Linked DNA regions of Lujinxingia vulgaris. The protein of the gene in region 1 binds, or shares a complex with, the protein of each later gene. Links are inferred from orthologs where the notes say so. Each region holds a gene or a part of one and is shown on either strand. Other genes may lie near its edges.

The links. The genes of interacting proteins can lie anywhere in the genome.
Region 2: the proteins of carB (region 1) and carA are in contact, whole or in part, in a solved structure (PDB 1KEE), measured with the Escherichia coli proteins. The link is inferred for Lujinxingia vulgaris from one-to-one orthologs.

The regions. Positions count from the first base shown.
Region 1 is NZ_VOSM01000003.1:202,632-210,946, forward strand. Bases 2,736-6,486 are described here. They hold carB (carbamoyl-phosphate synthase large subunit), read right to left. Parts: upstream 6,185-6,486; coding sequence 2,936-6,184; downstream 2,736-2,935. Other genes in these bases: greA (transcription elongation factor GreA), read right to left, coding at 2,736-2,758; FRC98_RS21405 (alanine/glycine:cation symporter family protein), read right to left, coding at 6,307-6,486. In the rest of the region: lon (endopeptidase La), read left to right, coding at 1-2,191; more of greA, read right to left, coding at 2,285-2,735; more of FRC98_RS21405, read right to left, coding at 6,487-8,196. UniProt on the Escherichia coli protein: Large subunit of the glutamine-dependent carbamoyl phosphate synthetase (CPSase).
Region 2 is NZ_VOSM01000003.1:545,598-552,995, forward strand. Bases 2,705-5,538 are described here. They hold carA (glutamine-hydrolyzing carbamoyl-phosphate synthase small subunit), read right to left. Parts: upstream 4,803-5,538; coding sequence 3,606-4,802; downstream 2,705-3,605. Other genes in these bases: FRC98_RS09155 (Stp1/IreP family PP2C-type Ser/Thr phosphatase), read right to left, coding at 2,705-3,432; FRC98_RS09165 (aspartate carbamoyltransferase catalytic subunit), read right to left, coding at 4,813-5,538. Outside these bases: FRC98_RS09150 (hypothetical protein), read right to left, coding at 1-1,059; more of FRC98_RS09155, read right to left, coding at 1,147-2,704; more of FRC98_RS09165, read right to left, coding at 5,539-5,754; lepB (signal peptidase I), read right to left, coding at 5,824-6,816; lepA (translation elongation factor 4), read right to left, coding at 6,838-7,398. UniProt on the Escherichia coli protein: Small subunit of the glutamine-dependent carbamoyl phosphate synthetase (CPSase).

The sequences.
Region 1 (8,315 bases):
GGTCGCCCGCATCCTCAAAGTGGTGAAGATCGCCAACGATAACTACAGCGTGATCATTCAGGGGCAGAAGCGCATTCGCCTCAACGAGATCACTCAGGAAGAGCCCTACTTCATCGGGAACTTCGATGTGCTCGAGCCCGAAGCGGAGCTCAGCGCGGAGCAGCAGGTCGAGATCGAGGCGCTTTTCCTCAACCTGAAGAGCACCGCCAAGCAGGTCGTGAAGTTCATCCCGGAGATGCCCAAAGAGGCCTCCCAGATGGTCGACGGGGTCAACGATCCCGGCCAGCTCTGCGACTTCGTGGTCGCCAATATGGAGAACACGCCCGAAGAGAAGCAGGCCATCCTGGAGACGGTCGATCTTAAGGAGCGTCTCACCAAGGTGGTCACGCTTCTGGCGCGCCAGCTGGAGGTGCTGCGGGTCAGCGACAAGATTCAAAGTCAGATCAAAGAAGAGATCGACAAGAATCAGCGCGAGTACTACCTGCGCCAGCAGCTCAAGGCGATCAAAGAGCAGCTCGGTGAGCTCGATGGGGAGGGCGGCGACCTCGAAGACATCGCTCAGGCGATCGAAGAGGCGAATCTTCCCAAAGAGGTCGAGGAGGTCTGCCGCAAGCAGATGAACCGCCTGCGCATGATGCAGCCGGCGTCGAGCGAGTACGGTGTCACGCGCACCTACCTGGAGACGCTGCTCGACATCCCCTGGAGCAAGTCCACCGAGGATAAGCTCAACATCCAGGAGTCGCGCACGATCCTCGATGAGGATCACTATGACCTCGATAAGGTGAAGAAGCGCATCATCGAGTACCTGGCGGTGCGCAAGCTCAAGAACGACATGAAAGGGCCGATCTTGTGCCTGGTGGGCCCTCCCGGCGTGGGTAAAACCAGCCTGGGGCGCAGTGTGGCGCGGGCGCTCGGTCGCAAGTTTGTGCGCATCAGCCTGGGTGGCGTGCACGATGAGTCCGAGATTCGCGGGCACCGTCGCACCTACGTCGGCGCGCTCCCCGGACGGATTGTGCAGGCGCTGCGTAAGGCCGGCACGAACAACCCGGTGTTCATGCTCGATGAGGTCGATAAGATCGGTCGCGACTTCCGAGGTGATCCTTCGGCGGCGCTGCTGGAGGTGCTTGACCCGGCGCAGAACCACAACTTCTCCGATCACTACATGGAGGTGCCGGTCGATCTCTCCAACGTGCTCTTTGTGGCGACGGCTAACCAGCTCGACACGATCTCGGCGCCGCTTCGCGACCGTATGGATGTGATTGAGATCCCGGGCTACACCGCCCAGGACAAGCACCACATCTCGCGCCAGTACCTCATCCCCAAAGCGCTGGAGTCGCACGGGATCACCGAGGAGAACCTGCGCATTGACGATGAGGCGCTCGACATCATCATCCGCAACTACACCCGCGAGGCGGGCGTACGTAGCCTGGAGCGACGCATCGCGGACATCGCGCGTGGTGTGGCGGTGAAGGTTGCCGAGAACCTGGGCAAGTCCGAGGAGGAGAGCCAGGAGATCAGCGTCACGGTCGAGCCTGATGACATCGCTGACTACCTGGGACCGGAGCGCTACCAGTACGAAGTCGCGCAGCGCACCTCGTCGCCCGGCGTGGCCACCGGCCTTGCGTGGACGGCTGCCGGCGGCGACATCCTCTTCATCGAGTCGACGCGCATGCCGGGTAAGGGTGAGCTCGTGCTCACCGGACAGCTGGGCGATGTGATGAAGGAGTCGGTGCGTGCCGCGCTGAGCTACATCCGCAGCCGCGCTGAGGATTACGAACTCGCGCCGAACTTCATGCGCGAGAACGACATCCACATTCACGTGCCGGCCGGCGCCATCCCCAAAGATGGTCCTTCGGCGGGTATCACGATGTACATCTCGCTCTTGAGCCTCCTGACCGGCGTGAAGGTACGCAGTGATGTGGCGATGAGCGGTGAGATCACGCTGCGCGGCAACGTGCTCCCCGTGGGGGGCATCAAAGAGAAAGTGCTCGCTGCGCACCGCTCTGGCATCAAGCGCATCATCCTGCCGGCGCGCAACAAGAAGGACCTGATGGACGTCTCCGAAGACATCCAGAAAGAGCTCGACTTCCACTTCGTGGAGCACGTCAGCGTGCTGCCGGAGCTGGTCTTTGAAGAAGGGACGTGGACCATCGGTGGCGAGAAGGCTTCCGGTGAGGCCAGCGCTGAATAAGCTCCCGGTGAAGAGGCATAGAAGAGCATAACTAAAAAAGGCCGCCCGATGAGGGCGGCCTTTTTTATGGGCGGTGCAATCTGCCGGCGATGATCAACGGAACTCGACTTCCATGATCTCCACGACGCGGTCGCCGCCCGGAGCTTTAATGACCGACTCGTCGCCGACGGTTTTTCCGATCAGCGCGCGAGCGATGGGGCTGGCGTACGAGATCTTGAGCTCTTTGATGTCGGCCTCATCGTCGCCCACGATCTGGTAGGTCTTCTCTTCGTCGGTATCCAGGAAGAAGACGGTGACGAAGGCGCCGAAGATCACGCGGTCGCCGCTGAGCTCATCGGTGTCGATCACCTGGGCGTGGGCGAGTTTGCCTTCAATCTCGCGGATGCGCCCCTCGACGAAGCCCTGCTTGTCTTTGGCGGCGTGGTACTCGGCGTTTTCTTTAAGGTCACCGTGCGCACGGGCTTCTTCGATCTCCTGGACGATGCGCGGGCGCTGGACTTTTTTGAGGTTGTCGAGCTCTTCGCGAAGTTTGCGATGGCCATCGACGGTCATGGGGATCTTTTGCATGGGTTGCCTCATGAGCAGCAGGACACGAGCGCTCGCGTCCAGAGACGTGGCGCTGTGCCTTAGAAATAAATGCCCCCATCGTGGCGAACCAGGATGGGGGGCGGCTTGTCTGAAAGAGTCGCGATGCGCCTCGGCGGCGTGTCGCTCAGGTAAGTATGGGACAGCCCGGCAAATAGATCAACGGGCAGTCTGGGGGGCGTGAAGCTCCTGAATGGAGTGCACCGTGGGGGAGGCTTTGGCCAGGGCACCCAGCGCGCCGACGGCGCCGCGCGCGGCGGCCAGGGTGGTGAAGTAGGTCATGCCCAGCTGCAACGCGGCGCGGCGGATGGTGCGGCTGTCGTGCACCGCCTGACCGCCGACGGTGGTGTTGATGACGATGTCGACCTCCCCGTTGATCATGGCGTCGACGATATGAGGCTGGCCTTCGCGCACCTTGTTGATGGGGGTGACCTTGAGGCCGTTCTGAGTGAGGTAGGCGGCGGTGCCGCGTGTGGCCAGAAGGTTAAAACCGAGCTCACTCAGGCCCCGCGCCACCGGCACGCTGGCCCATTTGTCGTCGTCTTTGACGCTGATGAAGACCGTGCCACCGGTTGGCGGCGCGTTGCCCGCGCCAACCTGGGCCTTGTAGAACGCCATCTCGTAGCTGGGGTCGATGCCCATGCATTCGCCGGTGGAGCGCATCTCCGGGCCCAGCAGGCTGTCGACTTCGGGGAACTTCGTGAAGGGGAAGACGCTCTCTTTGACCGAGAAGAACGTCGGGACGCGCTCCTCGGTGAAGCCCAGCTCCTCCAGCGACTCGCCGAGCATGGCGCGGGCGGCGATCTTGGCCAGCGGGCTGCCGATGGCTTTGGAGACGAAGGGGATGGTGCGGCTGGCCCGCGGGTTGACCTCAAGCACGTAGACGTTGCGGTCCTGGACGGCGAACTGCACGTTCATCAGCCCGACGATGTTGAGCTCTTTTGCCAGGCTTAAGGTCTGCTCACGGATCGTGCGCAGCACCACCTCGGGCAGGTCGTGGGAGGGGAGCGCGCAGGCGGAGTCGCCGGAGTGAACGCCGGCCTCTTCAATATGCTCCATGATGCCGCCGACCACGGCAAGCGTACCGTCGCTGACGCAGTCGACGTCGACCTCGACCGCCCGGCTCAGGAAGGTATCGAGGAGCACCGGGTTGTCGGGCGACTCGGATTGCGCGCGCAAGAAGACCTGCTCGAAGCTCTGAGCATCGTAGACAACTTCCATCGCGCGTCCGCCGAGCACGTAGCTGGGGCGTACCATCATGGGGAAGCCGAGCTCGGAGGCAGCCTTCTGGGCCTGCTCCCATGTCATGACGGTGCGGGCGTCGGGCTGCTTGAGCTCGAGCTTTTCGACGATGGCGTTGAAGAGCTCGCGATCTTCGGTGCGGTCGATGGCCTCCGGAGAGGTTCCCAGCACTTTGATGCCGAGCTCGGTGAGGGCCGCGGCGAGTTTGAGAGGGGTCTGGCCACCGAACTGAAGGATGACACCTTCGGGTTTTTCGATGTCGATGATGGCCAGCACCGTCTCCAGGGTCAGGGGCTCAAAATAGAGGCGGTCGCTGATGTCGTAGTCGGTGGAGACGGTCTCCGGGTTGCAGTTGACCATGATGGTGCGATAGCCGGCCTCGCCAAGCGCCATCACCGCGTGCACCGCGCAGTAGTCAAACTCGATGCCCTGGCCGATGCGGTTGGGACCGCCGCCCAGGATCATGACTCCGGGGCGATCATCGGGTTGCGACTCGCAGCTGCCGGTCTCAAAGCTGGAGTAGAAGTAGGAGGTGACCGCCTCGAACTCCGCCGCGCAGGTGTCGACCTGCTTGAACGTGGGTGTGACTCCGATGGATTGGCGATGCTCGCGCACCTCGCGCTCGGTGCGACCGAGGATGCGGGCGATGTCGGCGTCGCCCAGACCGTAGCGCTTGGCCAGGAAGATGTCTTCGTCGGCCGGCCAGCTGCCGGCGGGTGCGGCGCTTAAGAGCTGCTCGACTTCAACGACCTGCTGGAACTGATCGAGGAACCAGGGGTCGATGCGCGAGTGCTGGTGGACGGTCTCAAGGGAGAGGCCGCGCCGCAGGGCTTCAAAGACGTACCAGGGTCGCCGCGGGGTGGGGCGGCGAAGGTGGGGCGCGAAGAACTCTTCGATCTGCACCGGGGTGGCGTCGTCGGCCGGCAGGTCGATGTCGGCGAAGAGTCCGCTGTCGCGCTGCTCCAGGCTTCGCAACGCTTTGAGGTAGGCCTCGGGGAAGGTGCGGGCGATGCTCATCGCCTCGCCGACCGACTTCATCTGCGTGGTGAGCGTGTCGGAAGCGTCGGGGAACTTCTCAAACGCAAAGCGCGGGATCTTGACCACGGTGTAGTCGAGCACCGGCTCGAAGGCCGCCGCGGTCTTCTGGGTGATGTCGTTGAGGAGCTCGTCGAGGGTGTAGCCCACCGAGAGCAGCGCGGCGATCTTGGCGATGGGGTAGCCGGTGGCCTTGCTCGCAAGCGCCGAGGAGCGGGAGACGCGCGGGTTCATCTCGATGACCACGCGGCGGCCGGTCTGGGGGCAGACGCCAAACTGGATGTTGCAGCCGCCGGTCTCCACGCCGACGGCGCGGATGATGCGGATCGCATCGTCGCGCATCGCCTGGTACTCGCGGTCGGTCAGGGTCTGAATGGGCGCCACGGTGATGGAGTCGCCGGTGTGCACGCCCATCGGGTCGACGTTTTCGATGCCGCAGATGATGACGACGTTGTCGTTGCTGTCGCGCATCAACTCAAGCTCGTACTCCTTCCAGCCGAGCAGGCTCTCGTCGATGAGGACTTCGCCCGTGGGACTCTGGGAGAGGGACCACTTGACGTATTCGGCGAACTCTTCGCGGTTGTAGGCGATGTTGCCGCCGCTTCCGCCCATGGTGAAGGAGGGGCGCAGGATGGCCGGGAATCCCACGCGGGCCTGGATTTCCCAGGCCTCATCGAGCGAGCGGGCCACACCGGCGGCAGGCTGGTCGACGCCGATGGCGCGCATGGTGTTGGCGAACTCCTCGCGATCTTCGGCGCGGGTGATCACCTCCGGTTTTGCGCCGATGAGCTCCACCCCCAGGCGATCCAGGGTGCCGTCTTCGTGCAATGACATCGCGATGTTGAGCGCGGTCTGCCCGCCCATGGTCGGGAGCACGGCATCGGGACGCTCTTTCTCGAGCACGCGCGTGACAAACGCGGGGGTGAGCGGCTCGATGTAGGTCGCGTCGGCCAGCTCCGGGTCGGTCATGATGGTGGCCGGGTTGGAGTTGACCAGGATCACCCGAAAACCCTCCGCGCGCAGCGCGCGGATGGCCTGGGTGCCCGAATAGTCAAACTCGGCGGCCTGACCGATGACGATGGGCCCGGAGCCCAGGATGCAGATCGACTTCAGATCGTGACGGCGTGGCATGGCGCACTCCTCAAACGCGTGTTGCGGGGCAAAATCGGCCCCGGGACGCGCGGACTATGCCAAAACCCACCGTCGATGCAAAGCGCCTGTGCGCTTCCATCGCCTCGCCAGCGGAGCTCTGCTCAGACGTCGAACTCGCCAGCCTCCAGCCGATCCCAGTAGGAGATGAGCGCGGCACGGATTTTTCCGGAGAGCAGCACCGCGCCCAGGACGTTGGGGAAGGCCATCGAGAGGATCATCAGGTCGGAGAAGTCCAGCACGTTGCTCAGGCTGGAGACCGAGCCGAGGAAGACGAAGAAGAGGAAGATCACCCGGTAGATCATCGAGCTGTTCGCGCCGAAGAGAAAGCTCCAGCAGCGCTCGCCATAGTAGGACCAGGAGATCATCGTGCTGAAGGCAAAGAGGATGACCGCGATGGAGAGGATGTAGGGGAACCAACTGATGACGGTCTCAAAGGCCGCCGAGGTCAGCGCGACGCCTTCCAGGCCGGCTGTGGCCGGGTCAGCGTAAACGCCGGTGATGACGACCACGATGCCCGTCATAAAGCAGACGACCAGGGTGTCGATCATAGGCTCCAGGAGTGCGACAAAGCCTTCGCGTACGGGCTCTTTGGTGCGGGCAGCGGAGTGGGCGATGGCGGCCGATCCCACGCCGGCCTCGTTGGAGAAGGCGGCGCGCTGGATGCCGACGATGAGCACGCCGACCAGACCGCCCAGGCCGGCCTTCGGCGCAAACGCCTCCCCGATGATGATGCCCACGGCGCGGGGGATCATCGTGAAGTTGCTCAGGAGGATGTAGAGGGCTGCGGCCACGTAGATCACGCACATCGCCGGGACGATCTTCGAGGCGACTTTGCCGATGCTCTGAATGCCGCCGATGATGACCATGCCGACGAGCAGGGCGATGACGATGCCGTAGATCCAGCTGCGGGGCTGAACACCGCCGGCGACCGGAGCCTCATTGAGGGCGTCGACGCCGACGGGGTTGGTCCAGTTGACCTGGCGGCCTTCGACCCGCGCGAGCTCCAGGGTGGAGATGGCGCCGGCGGCGACGTCGAAGCGGTGTCCGGCGTCGGCGGCCACGACATCGAGCGCCAGCGTCCAGCGGCCGTCGTCGCCGCGCGTCCAGTCAGCGGTGCTGACGTCGAGGCGCTCGGCCGGGTTGAAGTAGAGGACGTCTTCGGTCTCAAGGGGGGAGGGCGCCGAGAAGCGTGCCAGGTGGCGGGCGTAGTCCATTTCCATCGGGGCTTCGCTCACCAGCGTGACTTCACCGCGGGCGCGCTCGCCACCGAACCAGGGCACCAGGTTGGCCATCGCCGCAAAGCTCTGGTTGGCCTGGAACATGTTGCCCCCGCCAAAGGAGCCGCCGATGCAGAGCACCGCGAAGATCACCGAGAGGTAGCGGCCGAGCACGGGCCGTCCGATCTCGGCCAGGCCGTCGCGCAGGTACACCATCGGGCCGCCCTGGACGGCGCCGTTCGCGTCGACCTTGCGGTACATCTGGCCCAGGGTGCACTCGGCGAACTTGCTGGTCATGCCGAAGATCGCCGCGGCCATCATCCAGAAGACCGCGCCCGGCCCTCCGATGCCAACCGCAATGGCAACGCCGGCGATGTTGCCCAGCCCGACCGTGGCGGAGAGGGCGGTGGAGAGCGCCTGAAAGTGGGTGACTTCCCCCGGGTTGTTGGGATCGTCGTATTTGCCGGCGACCACTTTGACGGCGTGGCTGACGCCGCGCAGGTTCACAAAGTCGAAGCGGAAGGTGAAGAAGATCGCGCCACTGATAAGCACGAGCACCACAAGCGGAATCTGATTGAGGAAGGACCAGATGCCGGCGAGCAGACCGGGGACGGTGCCGAAGGGAATGGCAGCCATGGCGGAGACAATGAGGCCGAAGCGCTGGTCGATCTTGTTGAGGTCGCCGCCGCTGGAGACACCGACGGCGACGCTGACCAGGATGATCAGCCCGATGATGAGGGCGTAGCGCTGAGTAGGCTTCAAAAATGGCTTCATGGGTGACCTTCGCGAGAGTGCGCACGTGACACCGCGTCGACGGTCAGCTCTTCTCGCTTCTGGAGAAGATCGGACACCCGGGCTGGACGTCTGCCCGGCGAGGGCGCGTCCGCACAGTC
Region 2 (7,398 bases), 340 kb from region 1 along the record:
CTCGGGCATCCAGCGGCACTTGCGCTCTTCTTTGCAGGACTCGAAAGCCTCGGCGGTGTCGGCCTGAGCGGTCAGCAGCCACTCCAGGGTCTCGATCAGGTCAGACTGGTCGAGCAAGGTCGCCAGCGCCTTACATCCGTCGCGGTGGCGAGGCTGGCGGCACTGGGTGCGCGCCGGGCCCAGCCAGCGGTTGGCTGCGACGCGCTGCTTCGGATCGTAGGTGCCAGGCATGATGCTCACACGGTCTGTGGGCTCAAACTCCTCGCCGACTCGCATGATCTGCGCGGCCTGCAGGTTCACCGCACGAAGGGCGCGTTTATCAAAGTCGAACTCAAACTCGGCATAGGTCTGCTCGCCACCCTCGGTCCACTGAAAGTAGGCCCGAAAAAGGTTGTCGCGATCGTGATCGATGGTCCACCCCAGCACGGTATCGCCCTCACCGGAGCCCTCGCGCTGCTCGAAGTAGAGCAGCAGCGCGCCGCCCAGATTAATCCCGGCCGGGAAGCGGTGGTTGGTCATCGCCGAGACGACCTGCGCGGCCTTGTCGTAGTACTTCGACTCCTGGCCCTTCTCGGGGTCACTGGCGACCTGGGCAAGCACGTTTTTGGGCACCACTTTCTGGGTCTTCAGGTCCACAAGCCAGGCCGGTCCGATGCGGATATTGGCGTCTTGAAACCCGTAGCGCACAAGGAAAAACGAGGGCCCAAACTTCGTCTCCCCCCACCACTGAGCATGCCAGCCGGTGGACTCGGCCCCGGTGATTTTAAGTTTATCTTTGATGAACGCCTCGCTGGCGAGGAGCTCACCGACGGTGTTGGCTTCAACCTCACCGTCCTCGGATTGATTGACGCGAGAGCGCTGCACCAGCGCGATGGCGGCCTCACCCTGATCGGCCCAGGGGTTCTTGCGCTCTCTGGCTTCCCGCTGCTCGGCAACGGCCTGCTCGACGATCACCGTCTCGGCATCGCCTGTCAGCGCGATCACCATCAGCCCGCCAACCACGAGGATCAGCGCGACGACCAACCCCAATACGATCTGAAGAATTGTGCGTGTATCCATACAATGGCGCCGTCGTAGAGTTGGGTGTTGCGGCGCGCTGCGCGCGCCTGCTCTCATCCCGCTGAGCGGGTCTGAATTGCCGGAAACTTACTCGTCATCGTCGTCGACCAGGCCCATCAGCTCGGGTGAAATCATCACCTTGGCCTCCGGCGTCGGCTCGGCCATCCGCCGCGATGGCGAGCTGCGGACCTCCACCTCTCCGGCCAGCGCGGAAGGCGCAGCACTCGCCTCGGCCGGCTCCGCGTCCATCGGTGGAGCAGTCATCGAGACGTCGGCCTCACCACTTGCTGCGCTCGACGGCACTGGTGTGTTCCGGGCCTTCATGCGCTGGCGGAGACGCTCCTTCAGATCGAGGCTCGACTCGGCGCGCAGCGAACGAAGGCGCGCCAGGTCCGCGTCAATATCAACGGTCTTGCCGAGATCGTCGTCCTGGTCAGCGGGTGGCTCCGCGCCAGACTTTTCGGGGACGCCGCCGCCAAACATCGGCCCGGTCGTCGCCTCAATCTCCGCGCGGGAAAGCGGACGATCGAGCTGCACGGTCGCGCGAAGATCCTCTTCCGGCTCATCGAGATGAGCACCGCCGAAACTCACCGACGCCGACGCATTCTGCTCGGCGTCATCGCGCTCTGCGAACGCCTCATCGACACCCCCGATCACCCAGTCGTCTGAAGCGCCGCTGGACTCTTCCTGAGGCGACTCCCAGGGGCTGAGCGTCACATCCCCGTCGGCCTTCGCGGCATCGAGTTCGTCATCATCACGCATCGGCGAGAGACGGACCGTGGGACGATGCGCGACGGCTTCCGGGGGAAGATCTTCCCACTCATCTTCGCTGACTTCATCAACACTGGCCTCATCATCGCTGGCGACATCTCCCCAGCTCGCATCGGAGCCGTCCCAACCACCGAGGGAGGCGGCCAGCGGCGCATCATCGAGGGGAAGGCGATCGTACTCGCGCGTCTCCTCATCATGCTCCGACGCAGTTGACGACGCGACCTCCGGCATCACCTCAGGCTCATCGGCCTCAACGCTCTCTTCGACATGCCCGTCGCTTTCCTCTGCGATCTTCTTGAGGTCTTCGGTGAACACGAGCGAGCCGGAAGGGGGCGTAAAGTCAACCGCGGCGTCCGGGTCTTCACGCCACTGGTCGGGGCTGAAGCGATACTCGGCGGGCACGCCCTGGAGGCGGTCGGCAAAGACCTGCACGAAGTTCCAGAGCAGCTTGATGGCCAGCCCGGGCGCGCTGCGCAGGATGCCCATAAAATCATCACGCGCGATCGCAAAGAGCGTGGTCGGCTCAAGCGCCTGCACCCGAAGTCGGTTGTCGCTGTCATCCTGGGCGTCGATCAGCGCCATCTCACCGAAATGCTCCCCGGCGGTCAGGACGCTGACGCGTTGCCCGTCGAGGTGCAATGAGACAGAACCTCGCAGGATCACAAAGAGGCTGTGCGCCACATTCTCCGGTGAGGTGACGACCTCTTCGGGCTCCGCCTCGACCACCTCGCCAAGCCGACGGATGTGCTCAAGCTCGTTGGCCGCCAGGTAATGGAAATACGGGGTGCTGCGGAGCATCTCGAGCACCGGCGCCACGTCGTTCTGCTCAGCCTCGGCGTCGACAGCGTCCACCACGATCACGGTGATGTTATCCTTACCACCGCTCTCGTTGGCGAAGTCGATGCATCGCGTGATGATCTCTTCGAGGACGTCGCCCGAGGTCATGTCGAGCACGTCGATCTCTTCCTCGAAATACCCGCTGAGACCGTCGGAGCACATCATCATGCGATCGCCCGGCTCGATGCCAAACTCAAACGCATCGACCTCCACGAACTCTCGCACACCGACGGCGCGGGTGACCGCATTATTATGCGGGAAGTCGCGCTCTTTGGTGTCGGGGGGAAGTTTGCCCTGACGGATCATCTCGTTGAGCAGCGAGTGATCCATGGTGATCTGCTCAACATCGCCCTCGCGCACCCGGTAGAGGCGAGAGTCGCCGACGTGGCCCACAAAGCCATGCGCCCCGCTGATAAGCAGCGCTGAGCAGGTTGTGCCCATGCCGCGGCGGCTGGCGTCTTGTTGGGCCATCTCGAAGATGCGGGCGTTGGCGGTCTGCACCGCCTGGCGCAACAGCTCCACCGTCGCCTGCTGGACCTGCTTATCTTCCGGGGCCTCTTGAAGATGACTCAGAAGCTCGCCAGCCCCGGCGATGACCTCCCGCACCGTGCGTACGCACACCGCGCTGGCGACCTCGCCGGCGGCGTGGCCTCCCATCCCGTCGCAGACCACGAAGAGTTGCAGACGTTTGTCGACCAGGAAGTTATCTTCGTTATGGTCGCGGACGCGCCCGGTGTCCGTAGCGGCCCAGAACCGCAAATCCATGGTGGCTCCTCAACTATGTCGCGCAGGGCGATCGGTCGGGCGCATCATAACCCAAAGTTCCCGATTCATCATCCGGCCAGTTGGCTTTTTTGTCCGCTCGCGCCTCCCCCCGGTGTTCACCGCGCAGGACGCCAACACGTCCACGAACCCGGAGCGCTCACGCGCCCCTCTTCTCATCCCCGATCAGCGCATCGCGCGTCCAGGTCACGGGCAAAAGCATCAAAGAAATCGACAGCATCGTTCGGGCCGGGGCCGGCCTCCGGGTGGTACTGAACGGCGTGGACCGGCAGGCTCTTGTGCGAGAAGCCCGAGATGGTGTCGTCGTTGATGTTGACGTGGGTGATCTCCAGATCGTCGGGAAAACTCTCCCGTCGCACCGCGTAGCCGTGGTTCTGGCTGGTCATGGCGACGCTCTTGTCGCGCTGGTTCTGCACCGGCTGGTTGGGCCCCCGGTGGCCAAAGCCCAGCTTGAAGGTCTCGCCACCAAAGGCTTTGGCCAGCAGCTGATGCCCCAGACAGATGCCCATGGTCGGGTAGCGCTCGCTAAGCGCGCGCACGCCTGCGATGAAAGGCTCCATCTTATCGGGATCCCCCGGGCCGTTGGACCAGAGCACCCCATCGGGACGCTGCGCCTCGACATCCTCCACTGCGGCGTCGCGGGGCATCAGCGTGACGCGCATGCCGCGGGCCAGAAGATGGCGCAGAATGCTGAACTTCACCCCGAAGTCCATCACAACAACGTGCGGCGCCTTGCTCTCGTCATCACTCCCAGGGGCGGCCGGTGTCAGCACAAGCGGGCTCTGCCAGGCGTCTTCGGCGCTCACGCGGAGGGCGCGCGCGGTGGCGACTTCACTCACATAGTCCACGCTGCCGTAGCCCGGGTGCGCGGCGATAAGTTCCAGCGCTGCGGCGGCATCCTGTGCGGTGGCGTCGTGCACAATCGCAGCCAGCCCCACCCCGCCCTGCCGGATCCGTCGCGTCAGCTCGCGGGTGTCAATCTCACAGATGCCGACCACGCCGCGATCGACGAGCCAGTCTTCAAAGCCCTGTTCGCTGCGCTGGTTGCTGGCGCGCCGCGAGAGCGAGCGCACGATCACGCCGGCGGCCTGCGTCTCCACCGACTCGCTGTCGAGCGCGTTGACCCCGTAGTTGCCGATATGGGGCATCGTGTAGGTAATGAGCTGCCCGCGGTAGGAGGGGTCGGTGGCGATCTCCTGATAGCCCGACATGCTGGTGTTGAAGACCACCTCCCCCACCGTGGAGCCGGGCGCGCCGGCGCTCAACCCTTCAAAACAGGTGCCGTCCTCCAGCACCAGGATCGCGGGGCTACGCCCCGAGAGCGACTTCAACCTGGGTCGCGACTGCTTCAACTGCTGCTCCTTAGGCGTACTGCGCTTGCCTTCCAAAATACGCTGCGATCACTGCCTGACGAACGGCAACCCCGTGGGTTACCTGCTGCCAGATCAGGCTCTGCGGGCTCTCGATCACCGGATCGGCGAGCTCCACACCCCGTATCACAGGACCGGGGTGCAAGATCATCGTCGACGGCGACATATACTGCTCAACGACCGTCGGGTCGATACCCCAATCCAGGGCGTAGCGATGCGGATCAACCACTGAGCTACGAAGACGCTCCTGCTGAACCCGAAGCACCACCACCGCATCCGCCCAGCGTACGGCCTCCTTAAGCGAGGTCGAGACACGCACAGGCCACTCGGCGAGTCGCTCTTCGGTGGGGATTAACATCTTCGGTCCGGCGATCATGACCTCGGCGCCCAGCTCTGAGAAGATATGCGCGTCACTGCGGGCCACGCGGCTGTGCACGATGTCGCCGATGATCGCGATCTTCAGCCCGCCAAGCTGATTACCGGTCTTAAAATGGCGGCGCAACGTCAGCGCATCGAGCAGCCCCTGGGTGGGGTGCTCACCGCTGCCGTTGCCGGCGTTGATGACCGGGATCCGCACCCGCTCCGCGAGCACCTGAGGAAGATGGCGATCATGATGACGGACCACCAACCCGTCGACGCCCATCGCCGCCAGAGTCTGGCAGGTATCTGCGGCAGACTCCCCCTTTTCAACGCTGCTCCCCTCCCCGTTCACCGTCACCGACTGCCCGCCAAGGCGTTGAATCGCCAGATCGAAGCTCGCGCGGGTGCGTGTGCTTGGCTCCAGAAAGAGCAAGGCAAAGGTTCGTCCACTCAGAAGCTGCGCGTCTTCAGGCGGGGTGATCACCCTGCCCTCGTCATTCAGGTAGCGCTCGGAGGCGTCCAGAAGCGCGATCATCTGGTGTCTCGACAGGTCCTTCAGCCCAATCAAGTTCATCGTCGCTCCCGGCGTCTCGGGCCCCCCAACACGACGTGTGCGGAGCCTCGTTATGGTCACGTCACAGGTCTACTCGATCGCCATCCCAAAACGATCCCAGCGGATGCCCGGATCGCCGGTCTGGCCGTCTTCGAGCGAAAGCCAGATGATCATGGCGCGCCCCTTGATGTTATCCATCGGCACCTGGCCCCAGCAGCGGCTGTCGGCGGAGTTGTCGCGGTTATCACCCATCGCAAAGAAGTGCCCATCTTCGACGGTGATCGGGCCGAAGTCATGCCCCTCATCGTAGCCCGGCGGACTGTCTTCGCGGATCTGGTGGGTCGCCTCCCCCAACGTCTCCAGATAGTAGTACGCGGTACGCCCGGAGCGATCCGGGGCCGGGCCGCGGCGAATCGGCGTACGGTCCACCGGCTCACCGTTGACCAGAAGCTGCGCGCCTCGCCCCTCCACCACATCGCCGGGAAGGCCAACAATGCGCTTGATGAAGTCCTTCTCATCGAAGTTAAGGATGCACTCGACGGCTTTCTCCCCCTTGGCGGCGGCCTCCTCACGGCGCTTACGCACATGCTCGCGCGCCTCCTCGGAGGGGAAGCGAAACACGACCACCTCGCCACGTTGTGGCTCGGCAAAACGCATCAGAAACGTAGTCGTAAAGGGAACTCGGATGCCGTAGCGGATCTTGTTGACGAAAAGATGGTCCCCCCGGAGAAGGGTCGGCTCCATCGAACCGCTGGGGATCTTAAACGCCTCAAAGAAAAAGGCCCGCAGCACCAGCGCGCATAAAATCGCCAGTCCCACAGTCTCGACGTACTCCTGCCAGGCAGGCTTGACCGAGATGCCCGCCAGGTGCTCCTCAGCCAGCGCACGCACCGTCTCGCTGACCTCTTCGACATACTCGAGGTCCTCGCGCTTCATCCCCTGGCGAAGCGCATTGAGCTCTTCCTGAAGGCGATAGCGCGCCTCGTCGGGAAGCTTGCGTGCGCGGTCCAGACGCAGCTGAGTCTCGCGCACCAGCTCCTGCGCGTCGTCGATGATCTGCGCCTTGTCGTTTTGCCTGCTCACCGCAACTTACCTCACGCTGGCTTAACCCTCATCGACGCGCAGAACCGCCAGGAAAGCCTCCTGGGGCAGCTCCACATTGCCGACCTGCTTCATGCGCTTTTTGCCCTCTTTCTGCTTCTCGAGGAGCTTGCGCTTACGGCTGATATCGCCGCCGTAACACTTCGCGGTGACGTTTTTACGAAACGCTTTGACCGTCTCACGGGCGATCACACGGTTACCGATCGCCGCCTGCAGCGCCACCTCAAACATCTGGCGCGGAATGACCTCTTTGAGCTTCTTGGCCAGCATCCGCCCGCGGTTGTAGGCAAAGTCGCGGTGCACAATCACGCTGAGCGCGTCCACCGGCTCCCCGTTGACCATCAGGTCCAGCTTGACCATATCGCCCTTCTTAAAGCCGATCAGCTCGTACTCAAAGCTGGCGTAGCCACGCGACACCGACTTGAGGCGATCGAAGAAGTCAAAGACCACCTCGCTCATCGGCATCTCATACTTGAGGATGATGCGGTTGGCCCCCGAGTAGCGCAGATCCGACTGCGTGCCCCGGCGCTCCTCGCACAAGCCGATGACCGGGCCCACATGCTC